One region of the Hyphomicrobium nitrativorans NL23 genome, then DNA from elsewhere that is predicted to be linked to it. Evidence: riboswitches for the same ligand, from Rfam matches in the RefSeq annotation. Region 1 holds a riboswitch; the other holds the start of a gene.
What was found. Region 1 has a riboswitch for cobalamin ahead of W911_RS06905 (class I SAM-dependent methyltransferase). Riboswitches for the same ligand answer to the same signal wherever they lie in the genome.
Positions count from the first base shown of each region.

Region 2: linked by a shared signal. The riboswitch ahead of W911_RS09105 (ribonucleoside-diphosphate reductase subunit alpha) and the one ahead of W911_RS06905 (class I SAM-dependent methyltransferase) in region 1 are both predicted to bind cobalamin.

Region 1 covers NC_022997.1:1,497,420-1,500,795, reverse strand. The annotation lists gene cobF (precorrin-6A synthase (deacetylating)) at 1-116, opposite strand, end outside; gene cobA (uroporphyrinogen-III C-methyltransferase) at 133-939, opposite strand; cobalamin riboswitch at 1,124-1,336, shown strand; gene W911_RS06905 (class I SAM-dependent methyltransferase) at 1,505-2,326, shown strand; gene W911_RS06900 (TonB-dependent receptor) at 2,323-3,376, shown strand, end outside.
Region 2 covers NC_022997.1:1,954,527-1,957,902, reverse strand. The annotation lists gene W911_RS09115 (short-chain fatty acyl-CoA regulator family protein) at 1-286, shown strand, start outside; gene rraA (ribonuclease E activity regulator RraA) at 309-800, shown strand; cobalamin riboswitch at 953-1,173, shown strand; gene W911_RS09105 (ribonucleoside-diphosphate reductase subunit alpha) at 1,288-3,376, shown strand, end outside.

The DNA of each region.
Region 1 (3,376 bases):
GCCTCCCCCTTGTCGAAGACGAAGAACACGCGGGCTCTATTCAAGGCGTCGATAGCCTGAACGGTCACGTACTCCGGACTACCGGCTCCGATTCCAATGACGAGCAACTTTCTCATGACATCATCTCGCGCATTATCCTGCCGACGACTGCCAGGAGAGCAGAAGGCCGCGCAGATCCTGCCGCATCGTCACGATCTTTCCGATCACGACAATTGCGGGCGCCGAAAAGCTATGGGCCGCTGCGTCCGAAACCACGGCGCCAAGCGTCGTCTCGATGATGCGTTCACGCTCCGTCGTCGCGTTCTCGATGATGGCGGCGGGCGTATCGTCCGCCAATCCGCCACGCTGAAACGCCGCCGCGATCTCGGCCAGACGCGCCATGGCCATGAAAAGGATGATCGGCTGTCCGGTGCGAGCAAGCGTCTCCCATTCGGCAGCCGTCTCGTCGTCGACAACGCGGTGCCCAGTCGCAAGGATAACGGCATGATTGATCGTACGAACCGTTGCCGGAATGCCTGCAAGGGCGAGGCCCGCAAGCCCCGATGGAAGACCAGGCACGATCCTGACCGAACGCCCGGCCTGCACGAGCGCGCGCATTTCCTCGGCTCCACGGCCGAAGACGAACGGATCGCCACCTTTGAGGCGCACGATGCGCCGGCCCAGCCGCGCACTTTCGATCAGCGCGTCGTTGATGTCGTCCTGATGCGGTGACACCGTCCCACCCCGCTTGCCCACAGGCGTAAGAATAGCGTTCGGCTTCGCAAGGCGAAGGACGCGCGTATCCAGCAGCGCGTCGTAAAAAATCTCGTCGGCCTGACCGAGGGCGTGCACAGCTAAAAGCGTAAGCAGGCGCGGATCGCCGGGCCCGGCACCTACCAGCCAGATCTCCCCGGACGCGAACTCGGGAAACGCCAAAGCACAATCTGCGAGAGGATCCATTTTCCAACCGGCGCCGGCATCGCGGATGCGGATGCTTACGCGCCGTTCAATCGCAATGCGGCCTTGCGAGTCAAGGAGTTGCTGCCGACGCGAACCCACTCCGCTGTTGTGGCCGGATTGCTCCATGCACGCCTATTTCTGCCGTGAGGCATCCTACTTGCTTGACAGGAAACGGAGAGATGGGCTTGCCTGTCGCTGCTCAGGTTCTACGGCGCATGCGCTGTAGGTAGGGAATGCGGTACGCAGATCGATAATCTGCAAATCCGCAGCTGCCCCCGCAACTGTAAGCGGTGAGCTGCTTCGCACGAAGCCACTGGTGGCCATCGAGGCCGCCGGGAAGGCGCGAAGCAGCGTTATAACCGCAAGCCAGGAGACCTGCCTGAGCATGGTCGCTCTTCAACCGTGCGGGAGGCGCAGTTGATGCGGCAGCGTAGCAGCGACCGAATGTGACTTGGGGGGAACACTCGGGGCAGCTCGCGCACTATCGCTTTTTCATAGCTATTGTGTGCTCGTCGCATTTTGCGACTGACCTGGGTGTTCCGAACGGTTGTTCGGGGGCGCGACGGTGCGTGCGCAAAGCACATACGGGTTCGATAACCTATGGCACGACGGATGCCATAGGCCGGCTTCGGCCGCCGCTTTCGAGTCCATCGAAACCCACGACCCTCACGCAATCGACCCGCTCGTGCTGTACGCAACCGGCATCGGCGCATCCGATTACGTTTCGCGCATTTTCCCGCTCCTGTCCGCGCTGACAATCGGCGACCTGCTCGATGTCGGGGCCGGAGGCGGGCAACTCGGCGCAACGGTGCGCGAACGGGATCGCCGCTGGACGTGCATCGAGCCCTCGACGGCGATGCGCACGCGTCTCAGCCGTCTCGGACCATCGCTCGTCCTGCCCCATGGTTGGGAAGACGCCGACGTCGCGCCTGAAACGCACGACACCGTGCTCGCGGCAAACATTGCCGCACCGCTGACGGCCCCAAAACGCTTTCTCGAAACATGCCGCCGCTGGGCGACCCGCAACATCGTGTGGGTCGTTCCCGCGCAGAACGGACCGCGCGGTCTCTGCCTCGCCGGATGTCTCCCCGCAGAATGGCACGGCGAAGACGAGACGCCCGGCATCGACATCGTCCTCGCGCAACTCTCTCCCGAAGAGGCCCCGGCATCGATCGCCGTCGCAGACTGGACCTTCTCCCTGATCGCGACCGACGTGCCGGGCCTCGCCTCCTATCTCGCCGACCGCTTGTCCTGGACGTCGACCGACGCGCGACGCTCCGAACTCGTCGAGCATCTCACCCGGCGCGCTCGACCCGTCAGAGGCGGCTTCCGCCTCGACGTTCCCAGAAAATCTGCCGTTCTCGTTTGGAGGGACCTAAAAAAATGACACTCTATCGGATGAGCGCGCTTTTGGCGCTCTCGGTTTCCGTTGCAGCACTGCCGCAAAGCCTTCGAGCGCAGGAGCTCTCCCTCGACGAAGGCGAGAGCACCATCGTTCTCCCGGGCATCGACGTGGAACAGGCGGCCTCGCCCGCCCGCAAAGCCGGATCGCAGCAGACACGCAACCCGCAGCGCCAGAGCGGCCCGTCCGCCTCCGCCGTCGCATCCGACGAACTCGTCATCACACCGGGCGGCCGTCCGGAGGCGCGCGGCAAGGTTGCCGGAACCGTGCAGGTCATCGACCGTGGCATCATCGAGCGCTCGACCTCTCAATCCGTCACCGAACTCTTGCGGGAAAACGCCGTCGGCTTCTTCAGCGAATGGACGCCCGGCCAGACGTCCATCAACATGCGCGGCGCGGCGACAGACGGCCAGGGCAAGGATTTCCGCAGCCAGGTGCTCGTGCTCATCAACGGCCACCGTGCAGGCACGGCCAACCTGTCCAAGCTCTCGCTTGCGGACGTGGATCGCATCGAGGTCGTCCGCGGCCCCGCATCCGTCGTCTACGGCAGCCAGAACTTGGGCGGTGTCATCAACATCATCATGAAGACCGGCCGCTCCGCTCCCGGCACGCTCGTCGAAGGGCGCGTCGGCTCCTGGGACCTGTATCAGGGCAAGGTTCAGCACGGCGGAACCTCCGGAGGCGTCGACTACTACGCAGGCGTATCCGGCGGCATGCGCGACGACTATCATAGCGGCAAGGGCGGCGGCCACATGGAGAACACGGACTGGGACCGCCGCGGCGCGACCGGCTCTCTCGGCTACCAGATCAATCCCAATCACCGCCTCGAATTCAACGCACGCACCGACGGCGTCTATGACGTGGGCTTCCGCGGCTCCGCCGCCAACCACTTCGCCCGCGACGACCGCTCCAACAAGTCTGCCGACGCGAGCTATTACGGCCGCACGTCGGACGGCGTGTTCAACTGGTTCCTGCAGAGCTACATCGTCGAGGACGTCGACAATTTCAAATGGGCCTCGCCAAGCTCCGCCGGAA
Region 2 (3,376 bases), 460 kb from region 1:
GCGCACATACCTCTGGATCGCACGCACCGTATCGCGCGGGCACGGCGGCTACGGCGCTCCATCGAAAACGTTCGCCATCGGCCTCGGCTGCGATATGAGCCACGCGAACAGGCTCGTGTATGCGAAGGGCCTCGACCTCAAGGATCAATCCGCGGCGGTTCCGATCGGCGCCGGCTGCAAAATCTGCGAGCGGCCCGCCTGCCCGCAACGCGCCTTCCCCGCCATCGGACGGCGCACCGCCATCGACGAAAACGAGCGGCGCTTCACCCCATATCCGGTCGCATGACACAGCAACGAAAGGGCGAACGATGACAGTCAGCACTTGCGATCTCTCCGACAAGCACGGCGAGCACGCGCGCATCCCCGCGCCGGTGTTCCATAACTTCGGGGCGCGCCGCGCGTTCCACGGACGCGCCGTCACGGTGAAATGCTTCGAGGACAATTCTCGCGTGAAAGAAGTGCTCGCGACACCCGGCAACGGCCGCGTTCTTGTCGTGGACGGAGGCGGCAGCACGCGCTGCGCGCTGCTCGGCGACATGATCGCGAAAGATGCAGTCGCAAACGGCTGGAGCGGCATCGTCGTGTTCGGATGCGTGCGCGATACGGCCGTTCTCGAAGGCCTCGACATCGGCATCAAGGCGCTTGGCACCAACCCGAGACGTTCGACACGCCGCGGCGAAGGAACCCTCCACATTCCCGTCGACTTCGCCGGAATTCAAGTGAAGGAAGACGACATCGTCGCCGCCGACTGCGACGGCATCGTCGTCATCGCCGCGAAACACGCGACGGAAATCGGGTAAGACGCAGGGCTCCCGCCGCATCCCGGTTTGCTGTCAACGGCATTCCGTCGACTGTCACCGATAAACACAACATCTATACACAGCCGCGCCGTAAACACGCGTTTCACGCAACATCTTGCGGCACCCGCCTTGCGGCACCCTCAGAATCAGACGCTATTGAAAGCGTCATAGGTCGCCGGGCGGAACCGCTCGGCGCTAAGAGGGAACCCGGTGCGCTCGGCTTTCTGCGAAGGCGAGCAATCCCGGGGCTGCCCCCGCAACTGTAAGCAGCGAGTTGCCTGTCGAGAGCGGCCACTGGTGCATGGCACCGGGAAGGCCAGACAGGCGACACTGACCTGCGAGCCAGGAGACCTGCCTGTGACGAGATTAATTCGTCCTCGGGCGGGGTGTCCCGGTGGGTGGTATTCTGACGCCTCTGCATGCGCGGAGGCACGGATGCGCGTCCCCATTCGGCCCAAGCCCCCTTTTTCCTTTAAGGGGTTTGCCGATGTCCATCGCAATAGAAGCCAGAAGCTCCAGCGCCGCATCCGTCTCGGGCGGCAGCGCCAAGACGCCGGCCACCGCGCCAGCGCTGCAAGTCATCCGGCGCAACGGCTCCGTCACGCCGTTCGATCCGACAAAAATCACCATCGCATTGACGAAAGCGTTTCTCGCCGTCGAGGGAAACCGCGCCGCCGCCTCGCGCCGCGTGCACGAGATCGTCGAAGATCTCGCCGCCCAAATCGTCTCCGCACTCACGCGTCAGGGCGACCACGGCCGCACATTCCACATCGAAGACATCCAGGATCAGGTCGAACTCGTCCTGATGCGCGGCGAGCATCACAAAGTCGCACGCGCCTACGTCCTTTACCGCGAAGCCCGCGCCCAGGAACGCGCCGCAGCCACCGCTGAGGTCGAACATTCGGAACAGCCCGCCCTCAACGTCAAAGCCCGCGACGGATCGCTCCGCCCTCTCGACCATCAGCGCCTCTCGCTGATCGTGCGCGAAGCCTGCGAGGGCTTGTCCGAGACCAGCGCCGAGGACGTGCTCGCGGAGACCTATCGCAACCTCTACGACGGCATCGCCGCCCACGAGCTAACGCTGGCGCCGATCCTCGCCGCCCGCACGCTGATCGAGACGGAACCCGCCTACAGCGAGGTTTCCGCCCGCCTCTTGATGGATCAGCTTCGCGAGGAGGCACTTTCGTTCGTCTCCAGCCGGCCGGAGCGGGCGAGCCAGGCCGAAATGGCCGAGCGCTATCCCGAATACTTCCGCAGCTATGTCGCCCGCGGCATCGCAACCGAACTGCTCGATCCGGAGCTTGCCCGCTTCGACCTTGAACGCCTGGGCCACGCCCTCAAGCCCGAACGCGACATGCGGTTCCAGTTCCTCGGCCTGCAGACGCTTTACGACCGCTACTTCCTGCAAACGCGCGGTGTTCGCTTCGAGCTGCCGCAAGCGTTCTTCATGCGCGTCGCGATGGGTCTCGCCCTGCGCGAGATCGACCGCGAGGCGAAAGCCATCGAGTTCTACGACCTGATCTCGTCGTTCGATTTCATGTGCTCGACGCCCACGCTGTTCAACGCCGGCACGCCCCGCGCCCAGCTCTCGTCCTGCTTCCTCACTACCGTTGCCGACGATCTCGACGGCATCTTTAAGTCCATCAAGGACAACGCGCTGCTCGCAAAGTATTCCGGCGGTCTCGGCAACGATTGGACGCGCGTGCGCGGCCTCGGTGCTCACATCAAGGGTACCAACGGCGAGAGCCAGGGCGTCGTGCCGTTCCTTAAAGTCGCGAACGACACGGCGATTGCCGTCAACCAGGGCGGCAAGCGCAAAGGCGCGGTGTGCGCGTATCTCGAAACCTGGCACATCGACATCGAGGAGTTCCTCGACCTCCGCAAGAACACAGGCGACGACCGCCGCCGCACGCATGACATGAACACGGCCCATTGGATTCCGGACCTGTTCATGCAGCGCGTCGCCGAGGACAGCCACTGGACGCTGTTCTCGCCGGACGAAGTGCCGGACCTGCACGACCTTTACGGCCGCGCCTTCGCCGAGCGCTATGCTGAGTACGAAGCGAAGGCCGAGCGCATGGAATTGCGCATCGCACGCCGCGTCCGCGCCGTCGATCTCTGGCGCCGGATGCTCACCATGCTGTTCGAGACAGGCCACCCCTGGATCACCTTCAAGGATCCGTGCAACCTCCGCTCGCCCCAGCAGCACACGGGCGTCGTGCACTCGTCCAACCTTTGCACCGAGATCACGCTCAACACCTCGAACGACGAAGTCGCGGTCTGCAACCTGGGCTCCGTCAACCTCGCAAACCACGTCACGGCCGATGGCCTCGACCGCGTGCGCCTCGCACACACGATCGACACGGCCATGCGGATGCTGGACAACGTGATCGACATCAACTTCTACACCATCCCCGAGGCGCGCCGCTCCAACCTGCGCCACCGGCCCGTGGGCCTCGGCGTAATGGGAGTCCAGGACGCGTTGCACACGCTGAAGATCCCGTACGCATCGGACGAAGCCGTCGCCTTCGCCGATACGAGCATGGAAGCGATCAGCTACCACGCAATTTCGGCGT